Regions from separate parts of the Ruminococcus sp. RTP21484sp1_RTP21277st1_D2_RTP21277_210401 genome, predicted to be linked through region 2. Evidence: riboswitches for the same ligand, from Rfam matches in the RefSeq annotation. Region 2 holds a riboswitch; each other region holds the start of a gene.

Region 1 (5,438 bases), on a different contig from region 2:
TTATTCAGCTGGTACTATTTTGCAAGGTGTTTTTACTATGAAAGTCCCGGATGGAAACCATGAATGAGCCATGCTTGCATGAGAGAATTCATAGATATCGGATGGGTTAGAGCGTGTTTGAAAAGGCTTTATGCAAGGTGTGCGTCACACTTTGTGGGAGATTGCGGCATATTTTGAACACGTCCTGAAATGACTAAATACAAAGAAAAAATAAAAATTGCGGGAAGAGCATAAATAGACTATAATCAGTTTCGTGAATAAAAGATAGAAATAAATCCTGCTGTTTAATTTATGAAAGAAGGAGCATTTATGTACGAGACAAAAAAGTTATATTATGAAGATGTATATAAAAAAGAATTTACCGCCAAGGTGTTGGAGTGTCGTGAGAGCAAGAAAGGCTATGAAATAATTTTAAACCAGACAGCTTTTTATCCAGAAGGAGGCGGACAGCCCAGTGATACCGGTATATTAGGCGGAATAAATGTTAAGGAAGTTCATGAGAAGGATGGAGAGTTAATTCATTATACAGATGGGCCTTTGGAAGTCGGTATGGATGTAATAGGAAAAATTAACTGGGGCAGAAGATTTGATCTTATGCAGCAGCATTCCGGAGAGCATATTGTAAGTGGGCTGGTACACGAAGCATTTGGATATGACAATGTGGGATTCCACATGGGAAGCGATGTGATCACCATCGATTTCAACGGAATGCTGGATGAAGAACAAATGGCCGAAATCGAAGCGAAAGTGAATCAGATTATCTGGGAAAACCAGGAAGTTGAGATTTTTTATCCTACAGAGGAGGAACTTAAAAATCTGGATTACAGAAGCAAGAAAGAGCTTTCCGGATGGGTTCGTATTGTGCGCTTTCCAGGAGCAGATACCTGCGCATGCTGCGGAACTCATGTGACGCGTACTGGAGAAATTGGAATGGTGAAGTTGCTTTCTGTGGTGAAATTCCGTGAGGGGGTTCGTATGGAAATGCTGTCAGGTAAGCGAGTGCTTGATTATCTGAATATGGTAAATGAACAGAATCGTCAGATTTCCGTGAAGCTGTCTGCGAAAATGGACAAAACAGCGTCAGCGGTAGCAAGGCTTCAGGATGAAAATTTTGCTCTGAAGGGAAGAGTACATGCGTTAGAAGAAGAATTTATCGTTGGCGAAGCTGCTAAATGGAAAGAAAAAGAGAATGTGCTTTTATTCCAGGAAGGAATGGAAGCAGGAAGCGTTCAGAAGCTTACAGATGCAATTTTACAGGTCTGTAAGGGGCGTTGTGCAGTATTCTCCAGGAATGCAGATGGAAGCTATAAGTATGCTATGGGAGAAAAAGACGGAGACTTACGTCAGTTTACAAAAGAGATGAATGCAGTATTGAATGGCAGGGGAGGCGGTAAGCCTTTCTTTGTACAGGGGTCTGTGCAGGCTTCCGAGAAAGAAATTCGAGCCTTTTTCGAAAATAAATAGCAGTTGTTCAGTTCCTTCGCAAAAGCACCTTGCGGAATAGCACCCGCTGAATAGTTGCAATAAATAATAAAAGAGGATTGAAAAAAATCCGTATTAGAGCGTGTTTGAAAAAGCATTCCCACAATCTGTACGCCCCACTTTGCGGTATATTTTGCCCGAATTCGGTTGTCATAGCCCGCTACGATGCCCTCCTCCGGACAAAATCTCCCACAAATTGTGACGCACATCTTGCAGAAGTCCTTTTTTCAAACACGCTCTGCGGAAGAAAGGAAAAGCTGAATTATTTTTCAAGATAATCAGTGTTATAGGAAGAAATGTTTGGAGAGTGTCATGCGCACCTGATCATGGATGGACTGAATTATAAAGATGCAATTTCTATTCATAAGGATCATGTAAACGATGAAGTGATACGGAAACATTTGAAAGCTTATGAAGAGCTGGGGATTGTCTTTGTAAGAGATGGTGGAGATGCATTAGGAGTATCGGAAAGAGCCAGGAAACTGGCACCAGAATATGGAATTGATTATCGTACTCCTATTTTTGCCATCCATAAAAATGGACACTATGGCTCTATCGTGGGAAAAGGTTTTGACACTATGAAAGAATACCATGTCCTTTTGAAAGAAGCGAAAAACAAAGGGGCAGATTTTATTAAAATTATGACCACAGGACTTCTGGATTTTAATAACCATGGACAGATTACCGGAACGCCTTTAGACAGGAAGGAAGTCTGCGAGATGGTACATATTGCCCATGAAGAAGGGATGGCGGTGATGAGCCATACCAATGGAATTTATGGTGTACAGGCAGCTGTGGAAGCTGGTGTGGATTCAGTAGAACATGGAAATTATATTGATCCGGAAACAATCAGAGAATTAGCTGACAGTGATAGTGTATGGGTTCCTACTCTTGTGACAATTCGAAATCTTCGTGGATGTGGAAGATATAAGGAATCAGTGCTTGATCCTATTATAGAACTGGCCGCAAAGAACCTTCGTCTGGCATACAAGTACCGAGCAAAGGTGGCTCTTGGAAGTGATGCAGGAGCTTATATGGTCTTACATGGGAAGGGCTTAATGGATGAATACCAGGCATTTATGGACATTCTGGGAGAATCCGGGGATGTGAGAGCCTGGCTGGCAGATGGAGAGAAAAGGATTCAGGACACCTTCAGGCGTCCTGAATCTTGATAGATGTATAAATGTTGGAATTTTTGGATTTTGTAGGATCAAAGGTAATGCAGATACCTGCGCCGGATTCCATATTACTGGTGGAGGTATCCTTTGCCCCTTCTGTAAAGCAGGTTATGGTTGCGCCATCGCCAGTTTGAAGTGTGACGGTATTTGCTGTATGGCCTATAATTGTACCGCTGACTGAGCTGGTAATTTCCCGGCTTCCAAGAGAATCCGGATCATCACCGGTGACTGCTGTAACAGTAACACCATCCAGTGAATTTCCCTGAAATTGTCCAGTGCAAGTTATGGTTACATAGGAGCCTGGTGCTGTTCCACCTTTAAAGTAAGAAGGAATCTGAGACAAGTCCACATTTATTGTGCTGTCAGAGCCAGAGGGAAGAACTGTGAGCGTATTCAGGGAAATATTCTGAATTTCTGCATGAATCTGCTGTTCTTTTGCTGAGTCATCGGCAGAAACTTGTGCAGGATCTGGTGTTGGTGTTGGATCTGGAAGTGTAAGCGGATCAATATCTGAAATGCTTAGTACTTTCAGATGACTGGCATTAAGAGAAGAACTTTGGGTATCCTGACTGGAAGCAAACTTGCCTTTAAAATGAATGTATACCCATACACCGGTGCGGATGCCATTCTGATAATATTGTTCAGTTCCAGTGATTGGATAGGTGGCTGTTTTGCCTTTTTTATTTTTTATGGTAATGGTATTTGGAGTCAGACTCTGTACTTCCCCATAGGCCTTTCGTACTTCCAGCTGATGCTTTTTGTGAAAGTCGTCTACTACTTTCAATGCTTTTACAGTGCTGGTATCTTTGTTAGAGAGCTGACCCTCATAAATGACACTGATTTCATCTCCAGTGATCATGCCATCTTCGCATTCCAAAGTTGCTTCAGAAAGATCAAAAACGTAAGTTTGTTCCTGACTTTCCATAGTCAGGGTGGCACCGGTGAAATCCTTAAGGGTTCCTTTGATTTCATCCATATAAACACGCTGTTTGGGCGTTTCTGAAGTGTTCTGTAAGGTGGTTTCACTCTGATCAGAAGTAGAAGTATAGCTGGTGATTATATCACCGGCAGTACATCCTGACAGAGAGAACAGTACCAAAGAGCCAAGTAATAGTTTTGTGAAATTTTTCATTGTTGCTTTGTATCCTCCGAATCCGGAAATGGTACAGGAAGAAAATCGAAAACCTCTCGGCATGCATTCCATTCCTCCGAGTTATCTGGCATACGATAGCCAAGTCCTGTACATTCTGTAGTAGCATTTGTATTCATGTAATTATTATAAAAAACATTGTAAGGATTCTGTAGTGGCGACTGTTTTTGGCAGGATGATTTGTTTGTGGATTTTATATTCATAGAAACACTCCTTTTTGTCAAATATTTTTCCTATATAAGGGAAGATATTCTTAGAATATGCGAAAAAGAGGAGAGTATGCACAAACATTTGTCAGTGAACAGTAACGCGCTTCGCGATGCACAGAAATCATGCATTCGCATGATTTCGCGCTAAGATTCTCGGGTTTTCTGTGAACTTTGTTCACAAAAAACACTCGCGGAACATTACCAGTAAACAGTAACGACTAATTTATTTATGTGAATATTATAACAAATACATATTGAAATTTCTATATTTTGTGCTATAATCATTTTAAATAAATAATAGCGAAGTAGGAATTTATGCGTCAAGTGTTCATTGGCTGGGGAGTCGCCGTGAAACGAAAAGCAGCAGGACTGTTTACGATATATTTTCCGCACCCGTTGCTACATGTGAGAACATCTCATAATGTGGAGGGATTATTATTTATGGTAACTACTCTGTTATTTTAATCATTATGGAGGTGTTTTTTTTATGCGTAAAAACAAACAGACATGGAGTGTTAAGACTCTTGTATTCCTTGCACTGCTGGTAGCAATCCAGCTTGTGCTGTCACGCGTTCTGGTAATTGATCTTGGTGTATATCGAATTACATTGGGGACTGTCGCCACTGTATTGGCAGGTCTTTGGATGGGACCTGTAGCTGGTGGTGTAGAAGGTGCTGTTGCCGATATTATTGGATGTTTTATGAAAGGCTATGGAGTTAATCCACTGATTACTTTATCAGCAGTTGCCTGGGGTGTGATCCCCGGACTGGCTGGAAAACTAATGGCTGAAAAGAACAGAAAAGTAAAGACTGTTGTTATGTGTGTCGCAATTGCAGTCTCTGGCGTAGTGGGAACACTTGGACTGACCACTGCAGGACTGGTAATGATCGGAGCAAACTTCTATGCAATTATGCCAGGACGTCTTGTACAGTTTGCAATCATGACTCCAATCTACTCCGTACTTACCAGTCTTCTTTATTACAGCCCGCTTACAGGCATGGTTGTAGGAAACATAAGACCTGCTAAGCTGGAGAAGAAGACCGTATAAATGGCAGCAGTCCAGGATCTGAATTATATACAAAACCCCAAATTAAATAATATGGCATAAGATGGATTATGAAGCAATGCACTTACTGGAAAGTTGATTGTTTGAGAAATCAACTTGTTGAATAAGTCAAAAAATACGATTCCCAAATAAAAGGCTGTGATCAGGATAAACACTGATCGCAGCCTTTTTTAAACATGCTCTGAAAAGTTTTCAGTTTGTATGTGTCTGAACCCGGAACCAATAGGTGTAGAGATAATGAAGTCCAAGTGATTCATAAAGATTACGTGCTGGAGTGTTTCCCTCTACTACCTGAAGATAGGCCTTAGTTGCGCCTTTCTTTTTTCCTTCTTTTAGAAGTGCAGTACAAATCT
Region 2 (5,438 bases):
GCTTCCCAGATCAGACTGTGTTTCATCCAATGGTCTTTCACGGAACTCTTCATTATCCTCCTGCTGGCTTAACTCTGAAGTCAGAGCCGGATCTTTCATATCTGCTGCTACCACGCTCCATTCACTTGGGCGTACCTCACCAGCTTCATTTCCACACCAACGGATATCAGGACCAGAAATAGAGATCACAGCATTTGGCTGCAGCTTGCGAACTACCTGGTAGTATCTTTGCCAGTCATATTTCTGTACCTTTCCGTTTGCGCCTTCCCCACAGGCACCATCCAACCATACTACAAAAATATCACCATACTCTGTCAGAAGCTCTGTAAGCTGATTCACATAATAGTCATCATACTCTTTTCCTTTTCCATAGAATTCATTGTTTCTGTCCCAAGGAGAAAGATAAACACCAAACTTCAGGCCATATTCTCTGCAAGCCTCCATTGTTTCTCTTACAATATCACCCTTTCCATTTTTATATGGAGAGTTTTTGATACTGTGTTCGGTGTATTTTGATGGCCATAGGCAGAATCCGTCGTGATGTTTGCAGGTAAGGATCAGTCCCTTCATACCGCCCTCTGCGGCTGTTTTCGCCCACTGTTTTGCATCCAGCTCTGTCGGATTAAAAATAGATTCCGGCTCTGTTCCATCGCCCCATTCTCTTCCGGTAAAGGTATTTACTGTAAAATGAATGAAACAGAAAAATTCCATGCTTTCATATGCAATCTGTCTTGCGGTCGGTACTGCTTCAATTAATCTTTTGTCTTCTTTTAAGCCGCTATAGTTCATAATCATCCTCTAGACATTTTTATTGTTACATCCCATTGCTATATTTCGTTATTTTAATGCTTATTTTGTTTTCAGCATTTTACTGTTCTTTAATTCTTCATTTGCCTTTTCTACATTCATCTGTGACATAATAAAAGTAATGATTACACAAATCACAACTGGAATCCACAGATACATAGTATGAAGCATGCTAAGGCAGGAATCCGGCTGTACAGCAAGTGAACTGTTAAAGTGGCTGAATTCCAGAAGCCAGCCTGTAATCGCAGTTCCAAGTCCTCCTCCAAGTTTCACACCAAGGGAAGTACAGGAATACATGGTTCCGTCTACACGTTTATGCTTTGTCAGATAAGTATACTCTGAACAGTTAGCAATCACCGCATTCATATCACCCTGCCATGGTCCCATACCAAATGCAGCAACGGCTGTAAAGGCAATCATAAGCGGTACGCTTCCCATATAAGCAGCAACTACTACAAGGGCACGTCCAATGGTTCCAATGGTATATCCAACCAGATTCAGCTTATATAACCCTTTCCATTTTGCTACTAAAGATGGTGTAATAACCAGTGCAATGATTAACGGGATATTGATTGCCCAGGAAAATACCGGGAACAGATCCTCGTTTTTCAATACATACATCATGTAATAAATACCCATACTGAGCATTGCGGAATAAATCTGCTGCAGAATGTAGGTTACGCAGATCATAATATAAAATCTGTTGGAAAATAACAGTTTTGCAGCTTCAATAAGGCTATATTTTTCATCTACTGCGCTTGATGCATCTTCGTTTAAGACTTCTTCTGGAAGCTCTTTTACAGATAATGCAGAAACTGTATTTATAATAAGTCCAATGATGGCATAAATGATTGCTACAATTCTCCATCCAGCAGCTCCCCCTCCCATAATCTCAACAAACTTGATAGTAACAGACTGGATCAAAAGACTGGTAGAAAATGCAAAGATAAAACGGTAAGATCCCATTTCTACACGTTCTTTGCTGTTTTTGGTAATCAGAGCTGTAAGAGCTGAATATGCAATGTTATTTGCTGTATAGAACACTGCATTTAACAGGGAATATGCAATAAAGAACCATGCATACTGCGCTGTCTGTCCAAGACTTTCCGGAATTGCAAATACACCGATCAAAGTAACTGCACAGCCGATATAACCATACAGCATCCAGGGTTTTGCTTTTCCCATTTTTGTTTTTGTCTTATCAATCATAGAGCCGAAGAAAATATCGGTCACTCCATCAAACAGTTTTGATACTGCAATCAATGTTCCTACAATACCCGGGTTCAATCCAACAGTATTGGTCAGATAGAGCATTACGAAGGTGGAAAGGAATGCATATACCACATTTCCAGCCACATCTCCGGAACCGTATCCGACTTTGTTGTACCATTTCAAATATCTTTTTTCTTCCATGTTTTCCTTCTCTTTCTCCTGTTTTTTCAGGTTTATTTTCGTACTTCCTTAATCCGAATATAATTATATCTTTATCTTTCCCAAAATTACATAAACAACATTTAACAAAACATGCACAAAATTGTAGAATTTAAAAAAATAGAACATTTTAGGATAAAAATGCGTTCATTTATAACATAAGGTCAATTATTCAAAAAAATAAGAGGGCTGCATCTTACAGCTCTCTTATTTTAAATATACATCCTATTCTTCATATCCCTGCGGATTATTAGACTGCCATCTCCAGGAATCTTCACACATCTCACGGATACCGTTTTCTGCTTTCCAGCCAAGCTCTTTTTCTGCCTTAGATGCATCACAATAACAAGTTGCAATATCTCCGGCTCGGCGAGGTTTGATCACATATGGAATTTTCACACCAGTTGCAGCTTCAAAATTCTTTACAATATCAAGAACACTATAGCCCTTTCCGGTTCCCAGATTGTAAATCGCAAGCCCAGGATTTTCCCCGATTTTCTTAAGCGCTTTTACATGCCCCTTTGCCAGATCCACAACATGAATATAGTCTCTTACACCAGTTCCATCCGGAGTATCATAATCATTTCCAAATACACCAAGTTCCTTCAGCTTACCAACTGCTACCTGTGTAATATATGGCATAAGGTTATTGGGAATGCCATTTGGGTTCTCTCCAATTGTTCCACTCTTATGTGCGCCAATTGGATTAAAGTAACGAAGAAGCATAACATTCCATTCTGGATCTGCTTTCTGGATATCGGTAAGCACCTGTTCCAGCATGGATTTTGTCCAGCCATACGGATTCGTACACTGTCCCTTTGGGCATTCTTCTGTAATCGGAATCTGTGCCGGATCTCCATATACAGTTGCTGAGGAAGAGAAAATAATATTTTTCACATTATTTTTTCTCATTACATCAACCAGGGTTAAAGTGCCTGCTATGTTATTTTCATAATACTCCCAGGGCTTAACCACAGATTCTCCAACTGCCTTCAAACCTGCAAAATGGATGCAGGACTCAATAGTTTCCTTGTCAAAAATATCATTTAAAGCATCTCTGTCCAGAATATCTGCCTTATAAAACTTCACTGGTTTTCCTGTGATTTTTGATACTCTGTCCAGTGCTTTTTCACTTGCATTGCTTAAATTGTCCAGTACCACAACATCATATCCTGCATTCTGAAGCTCCACTACCGTGTGGCTTCCAATATAACCAGCACCACCTGTAACTAAAATTGCCATAATGATTCCTCCTGAACGGTTTTTTCTTTTATTATAGTCTGATTTTTGTAAAAACATATGGACAAAGTTTTAGAAAATATGGAGAAAATGCCACGATTTCTTGTCTGTTTTCTTAATTGCAAAAACTTATATTTTTATATATTTTTTTCTTGCTTTTTCCAATAATCTGTTATATACTGCCCCATGTAAAGTAATGCAGAGTAAATTCATGAGCGTAAAGTGCCTTCCGGATGGAGAGTTGCCGGAGGACGAAAAGAGAAATCTTGCGGTTCGTGGATTGCTTCTCGCTGCAACAGAAGATAAATATGAATCCATAAATTATCTCCTATTGTGAGCGAAAAAAGAAAAGGAGGTAATTTTTTTATGGAGAAAACAAAGAACATGTTTCTCACCTCAGCCAAAGAGCTGAAAACCACTTCTACCCTGGCAGTCTGTGCAATGCTTGCTGCCCTGGCACTGATTTTAAATTCAGTTGCTTCTATCAATATCGGTCCCTATGTAAAAATTGGATTTTCCGGTATCCCGAACCAGATTGCTGATTATCTGTTTGGACCCATTACCGGATGTCTGTTTGCCGGTGTGCTGGATATTGTGAAATTCTTTATCCGCCCGGATGGTCCATTTTTCTTTGGGTTCACCTTTAACGCAATGCTCGCGGCATTTATTTATGGATGTTTTTACTACAAACATAAGCTCACTTTCCGTCGCGTGCTGATTGCAAAACTGGTTGTCGTTCTGATTGTAAATGTTCTGTTAAATACCTTATGGCTGGACATGCTTTACGGAAAAGGATTCCTTGCAATCCTCCCAATGCGTACTGTAAAGAACCTGATCATGTGGCCAATTGATTCCTTTATCTTCTTTACCATCACAAGATTGATTGAGCAGACAGGAATTTTTAATCTTTTTAGAAAACCGGCTGCCAACTGATTACATATATTTGAAAATATAAAAACTTTGCGATATCAAATAAAAAACGCGAATATTCCAGTACTAAATAAGCCACTGATATTCGCGTTTCTTATTATCCTAACCACTTAAAAGAAGGATAGTATCTTACAACAGCTTTCCCCACAATCTGGTCAAATCGCACGAATTTGTTTTTCCATGAACGTGAATCTCTTTTCATTCTCCCAATTAGACACAGTCTGTCTGGTAACATGAAATATTTTTCCAAATTCCTCCTGAGTCAGCGCCTTTTCTTTTCGTATTTTTAATATCTGCGTTCCAATGTTCATATTTGCTCTGCTCCTGTTCTTCCAATCGGTTTTGCTTCTCACTTGGATTATATAAAAAATTCTGCCTAATGAAAAGCAATTTACCTTTTACAGTGGAAAAAACAGGTATGCAAAGCTTCTTTGACATGGTATTTTTTAAGAAGATTCACGTTTCTCTACTTAATCTGAATCCTTATTTTTTCACTGACAGGTGTCCAGTCAGATTCTGCAGTGATTTCACCTGTAGTTCCATCATATGCGCTTTCTTCGGTTCCATAATCTTCATCCGTTTTATCTGCTGCGTCGGTATTTTCTTTCTGGTCTGTATCGTCTTGAAGCCTTACTTCTGTGGGAGCTGCTGCCCCTCCGATAATTTGAGTTTCAATCGGCTCCTCTGCATCTGACGGATTTTCTCCCTCCAAAGTATCCTCTGGAACTTCTTCCATTTCTTCTGTAGTCTCACCAATTTCTACAAAATCGTCATCAACCCAGACAGTGTCTGCGGCAGCCATGTAAGGTTCTCTGGTATAAAGCTGTAATTCCAGATAATCGCTGTCAATATCCGGGAGCAAAAGAACCGGGCCGTCAGAATCCAGCTGATACATACCCCAGAAACTGGTTTTAAAACTCCATTGAGACTTACCATCTGCCGAATTACTGCGCAGTTCATACTGTACCTGATTTCCTTTACTGTCTGTCCCCATAAGCATCATCTCATTACCATTATACAGCTTTTCCTCA
Region 3 (5,438 bases), on a different contig from region 2:
CTCAATGGCAATATCTGTCTCTGGTGTTGCAGAATAATGGTTGATTGCAGCATGAATGCCATAAGAAATAATGGGGTCAAAGCTGTTGTCGATAAAGTTCTCCTGCTGGGCACGGAAGCTGTACAGCTTCTCTCCTGCGCTTAACTCTGTCATTGTAATTCTGCCAACATTTTTCTTTAGCCAGCAGATGAATTTGGTAAGCGCAACTCCGTCTTTGATATGAGCGATACGTTCATTTTCTACTTCTACTGGATTTTTAATTGATTTTGGAAGAAAAGTCAGGTTGGCTTCATCCAGAATCGTTACTTCCTTCGGAATACTGTTTACCAGACGACAGTTGGCTTTCTTTTTACAAAGAAGAACTGTCATGTCTTTCTCAAATGTTTTTACATATTCATAAATGCTGTCATAGGGCAGAATGGTTACGCCATCCTTAGATAATGCGTCCAGAATTGAAGCCGAAAATGCTTTTTCATTTGCAAACAGCCTGATTTCTGTTTTTGTCATTATCAGATAAGAGAGAACAACCGGACAGCAATGTACATCGCCGCCACGAATATTCAGCAGCCATGCAATGTCATCCAGAGAAGTCAGTACAAATCCATCTGCACCTTTCTCTTCCATTGATTTACGGATTCTTGCACATTTGTCAGCACGGGATTCGCCTGCCCATTTTACATCCAGTTCCATAACCGGTTTACAGGAAAGTGCCGGACGATCTTCCCAGATTTCTCCTACCAGATCAGAATCCGTCTGAAGAGTGGCTCCTTTTTTTGCAAGAAGTTCGGTCAGTTCATCTGCTTCTTCGGCGCTGACGGTTCTTCCGTCAAAACCAAGGCACATTCCCTCGCCTAATTTTTCTTCCAGAAACTGGTGCACAGTGGGAACATCTGGTTCTCCCATTTTAAAAAGCTCTACACCCGTTCCCTCCAGCTGTGCGGCCGCCTGGATGAAATATCTTCCATCTGTCCACAATCCAGCCATATCCTGCATGATGACTGCTCTGCCGGCAGATCCGGTAAAACCTGTAATATATTTTCTGCACTTAAAGTATTCTCCTACATATTCAGATGCATGAAAATCATCTGTGGGAACAAGATAGGCATCTATTTTCTTCTCTGCCATTACTTCCCGAAGTGCGGTGATTCGTTCTTTAACTGTCATAAAACTGACTCCTTCCAGTGAATTTTGTCTATTCCTATTATAATATCCACGTTACCCTTTCGCAACCTGTTTAAGAAAAAACACTTTTCTATTCCCAAAAGACGTGATATACTAACTTTCGAAATGAATGATATGCAAAATAGGATTTTATGCGTCAAGTGTTCGGTGAATGGGGAGTTGTCACTGAAACGAAAAGCACGTCTTACGGTATATTATCCGCACCCGTTGCAAGCACTATAAGAGGGATATCTCATATTGTGTCAGAGCCTGCCTGAAAGGGATTTTCTACAAGACGCACGTTGCGATTTGTGGAAACGTTTTTTAACAGGCTCAAGGGAATGTTTTCGACATACATTCTATCACAATTGGAGATATCCTTTTTTGCGTATTAAGCAGGCAGATATTCGAATTCGAAAATCCTTCCCCGGTTTTATCAAAAAAGGATAGTCTCCGCAATCAAATACAAAGGAGGTTATTTTTAATGGTTGACAAACAAAAAGTAGAACAGGCCATCCGCCTGCTTCTGGAAGGAATCGGTGAGGATATTACCCGGGAGGGACTGATTGATACTCCCGACAGAATTGCACGTATGTGCGAGGAAATTTACGGTGGTCTCGATCAGGAAGCAGATCCCCATTTACTGAAGCAGTTTCCAGTAGAAAATAATGAGATCGTATTGGAAAAAGATATTACTTTTTACTCTATGTGCGAGCATCATCTGATGCCTTTTTATGGTAAGGCGCACCTGGCTTATATTCCCGATGGAAAAGTCACAGGATTAAGCAAGCTGGCACGTACGGTAGAGGTTTATGCCAGAAGACCGCAGATCCAGGAACGCCTCACAGTACAGATTGCGGACGCTCTGGAGCGTGCCCTCTCTCCGAAGGGAATTATGGTTATGCTGGAAGCAGAACACACCTGCATGACCATGCGAGGCGTTAAAAAGCCAGGAAGCAAAACAATTACGACTGTAACCCGCGGAGCCTTCAAAGAAGATAAGGAGCTGCAGAAAATGTTCCTTTCCATGGTCGGAAAATGAGCAGTTCTTTTTCTGAAACAAACCGTATTTCTTTAATCTGGCGGCATCCCCTTTATCAAAAGCACTGTAAGAAAATACAGGAGCTTGAAAAAGATCGTATTTTCTGCAGACATACGCCGGAACACTTTCTGGATGTTGCCAGGCTGATGTATATTTATTCTCTGGAAAACAAGCTTAATCTGTCCAGGGAAATCATTTATGCCACTGCTCTTCTTCATGACATTGGCCGTGCGCAGCAATATCTGTCGGGTATTTCTCATGACATTGCAGGAGCTGAAATAGCCGGAAAGATTCTGGCAGATCTGCATTTTACAGAGCAGGAAAAAGAGGAAATATTATCTGCGATCAGTCAGCACAGGACGGATGGATCTGATAATGTGTTGGCTATGCTGCTATATAAGGCTGATAAAAAGTCCAGAAATTGTTTTTCATGTTCAGCAGCTTCAGAATGTTACTGGCCTTCTGAGAAAAAAAATCTGACAATTGAATATTAAGCCTTCTAAAAAATCTAACAGAAAGGATGGTTTCTATTTATGAAAATTGGAAATCGTTTTTTTGATACACAAAATCACACTTATATAATGGGAATTTTAAATATTACTCCTGATTCTTTTTCCGATGGCGGGAAATGGAATCATTTAGATGAAGCTTTGCGGCATACAGAAGCCATGATCGCGGATGGTGCGGATATTATCGATATTGGCGGGGAATCTACGCGTCCCGGACACACGCCGGTCAGTGCAGAGGAAGAAGCTCAGAGAGTTTTGCCCGTTATCGAAGCGGTCAGAAAACGTTTTGACATTCCCATTTCTGTAGATACCTTCAAAAGCAGCGTGGCAGAAAGTGCGATTCAGGCCGGTGCAGATCTGGTCAACGATATCTGGGGATTAAAATATGATTCTGAAATGGGAGCTGTAATTGCCAAATATGATGTTGCATGCTGTCTCATGCACAATAAGTCCAATACAGAATATAACAATTTTCTCATTGATATGCTTTCTGAGACACAGGAATGTGTCAATCTTGCAAGAAAAGCAGGAATCAAAGATGAGAAAATCATTCTCGATCCAGGGGTTGGATTTGGAAAAACATTTGAGATGAATCTGGAAACTATGAATCATCTGGAGCTTTTTAAGAATCTGGGCTTTCCGGTTCTTCTTGGCACCTCACGCAAGTCGATGATCGGACTGGCACTTGATCTGCCTGTAGACCAGCGTGTAGAGGGAACACTGGCTACCAGTGTAATTGGTGTGATGAAGGGCTGTTCTTTTGTGCGTGTTCATGATGTCAAGGAAAACAGACGCGTAATCCAGATGACAGAAGCAATTTTGGGTTGTAATTGAGAGTAAAGAGGACATTCGCAATCCGCTTCGCTACTTGCTCATGAACGCAGTCGCGAAGCGACTGCGTTCAAATTCCTCAAAATTGTAAATAGCCAACAGAAAGGAACAACTGTTATGGATAAAACCAGATTTGATAAAATAGAAATTAAAGAACTGGAAATTTTTGCCAACCATGGTGTCTATCCGGAAGAAAATGTACTTGGACAAAAATTTGTTATTTCTGCCACCCTCTTTACCCACACACGTCAGGCCGGGTTAACGGATGATCTGTCTGCTTCTATCAATTACGGAGAAGTCAGCCACATGATTACAGATTTCACCAGAAAACATACTTTTAAGCTTCTGGAAGCACTTGCAGAAAATCTTGCAGAGATGCTGCTCGACTCTCTTTCCGATCTGGAACAGATCACACTGAAAATTGAAAAGCCCTGGGCTCCTGTTGGTCTTCCACTGAAAACCGTATCTGTGGAAATCACAAGAAAATGGCATACTGCATACATTGCTTTTGGCTCTAATATGGGAGATAAAAAGCTGTTCATCGACAATGGGATACGTGGTTTGAAAAAAACAAAAGGATGCCGGATAGAGGCCGTTTCTGATTATCTTGTAACAGAACCTTATGGTGTTACCGATCAGGATGAATTTCTGAATGGAGTTTTGAAAATGCGTACCCTTCTTTCACCGGAAGAATTGCTGGAACGTCTTCATCAGCTGGAACAGGAGGCAAACCGGGAACGTATTATTCACTGGGGTCCTCGTACTCTGGATCTGGATATTCTCTTTTATGATCAGGAAATCATTGATACTGCAGATCTTCACATCCCCCATCCGGATATGCAGAATCGTGACTTTGTGCTGGCTCCTATGAACCAGATTGCCCCTTACCTCAGGCATCCTGTACTAAATCAGACAATTTCACAGCTTTTAAATATTCTTCTTTGCCGCTAAACGAACATGTCGCCTACCGGCGACATCACATATGAAAGTCAGCTGTTCCGCGCCTATGACGCTCCCACAGCTGCCGACCGCATTCGTAATCCGTGCTATCACGCCACCGTACGGTTCCGTATACAGCGGTTCAACCAACTTAACAAGTGACAATCTAACATTGGGGCTGCCGGAAAACAGGCAGCCCCTTGTGTAATAATTCGCATCTGCTGTCAAGAAGTGAGACGCTGTCCGCAATATTCACAGTTGCACAGGCGGCCTTTTATTATCTGATTCTTTGCACCGCAGCTGGGACAGGTAACTGTAATATAAATCTTCTCATTCACACGTCTGTTTGGTGCAGTAATCAATATATAATTTTCTTCTCTGTCTATCTGAATATTTCGAATATACCCTTTGGCAATCATTTTTTCCAATTTCCTTACAGCATCTTTTCCCATCTCAGTCTCAAACTTCTCAAATGAGAGCGTGCTCTGGGCATAAGATTCAAACCAACAGGCTATTTCTCTGGCTTTTTTCTTCTTCAATGCTTTCTGGATTTCCCGGAAGGTGGGATACAAAAATAACAATCCCAGTATAATCTCCGTTGCTGCCATTCCCCAGCGTCCTTCACCAATATATTTCTCTGCTGCGCCAATAGCTCCCAGAGTAAAAAGTATACAGAAGCCACAAAGAACCCATTTCAGTTTTCCTAACACTCCTGTTTTTTTATTCTTTTCTGTTAAAAAATCATTCATGTCTGTTTCCTCTTTCCCCAATTAATCAATCTCCGTTATATACGAAAGCCTGTTTAAAAAATCATTCCTGCAATCTGCACGCCCTGATGAATCTTCTGTCAGCATATACCAAAATCCGTCTGTCAGCCAGCTCCCAGCAAAAGCCACGCATCGCCTAACGGATCGTAATAATAAACCACATTATCTCCTGCCGCATAATATTTTTCT

What was found. Region 2 has a riboswitch for tetrahydrofolate ahead of AB5706_RS22075 (folate family ECF transporter S component). Riboswitches for the same ligand answer to the same signal wherever they lie in the genome.
Region 1: another riboswitch for tetrahydrofolate. It lies ahead of AB5706_RS00185 (folate family ECF transporter S component); the one in region 2 lies ahead of AB5706_RS22075 (folate family ECF transporter S component).
Region 3: another riboswitch for tetrahydrofolate. It lies ahead of folE (GTP cyclohydrolase I FolE); the one in region 2 lies ahead of AB5706_RS22075 (folate family ECF transporter S component).

What each region holds. Positions count from the first base shown of each region.
Region 1 covers NZ_JBCOMJ010000001.1:37,932-43,369, reverse strand. Annotated here, with positions in the region: gene AB5706_RS23020 (alanyl-tRNA editing protein) at 310-1,464, shown strand; gene AB5706_RS00200 (DUF6783 domain-containing protein) at 1,542-1,760, shown strand; gene AB5706_RS00195 (amidohydrolase family protein) at 1,779-2,654, shown strand; gene AB5706_RS00190 (hypothetical protein) at 2,635-3,855, opposite strand; THF riboswitch at 4,319-4,420, shown strand; gene AB5706_RS00185 (folate family ECF transporter S component) at 4,507-5,067, shown strand; gene AB5706_RS00180 (GNAT family N-acetyltransferase) at 5,278-5,438, opposite strand, start outside.
Region 2 covers NZ_JBCOMJ010000050.1:8,040-13,477, forward strand. Annotated here, with positions in the region: gene AB5706_RS22060 (alpha-L-fucosidase) at 1-789, opposite strand, end outside; gene AB5706_RS22065 (MFS transporter) at 850-2,220, opposite strand; gene galE (UDP-glucose 4-epimerase GalE) at 2,464-3,480, opposite strand; THF riboswitch at 3,675-3,772, shown strand; gene AB5706_RS22075 (folate family ECF transporter S component) at 3,844-4,410, shown strand; gene AB5706_RS22080 (helix-turn-helix transcriptional regulator) at 4,563-4,718, opposite strand; gene AB5706_RS22085 (DUF4179 domain-containing protein) at 4,874-5,438, opposite strand, start outside.
Region 3 covers NZ_JBCOMJ010000016.1:2,752-8,189, forward strand. Annotated here, with positions in the region: gene AB5706_RS11635 (aminopeptidase P family protein) at 1-1,164, opposite strand, end outside; THF riboswitch at 1,298-1,394, shown strand; gene folE (GTP cyclohydrolase I FolE) at 1,646-2,203, shown strand; gene AB5706_RS11645 (HD domain-containing protein) at 2,200-2,697, shown strand; gene folP (dihydropteroate synthase) at 2,737-3,546, shown strand; gene folK (2-amino-4-hydroxy-6-hydroxymethyldihydropteridine diphosphokinase) at 3,661-4,494, shown strand; gene AB5706_RS11660 (hypothetical protein) at 4,707-5,231, opposite strand; gene AB5706_RS11665 (hypothetical protein) at 5,354-5,438, opposite strand, start outside.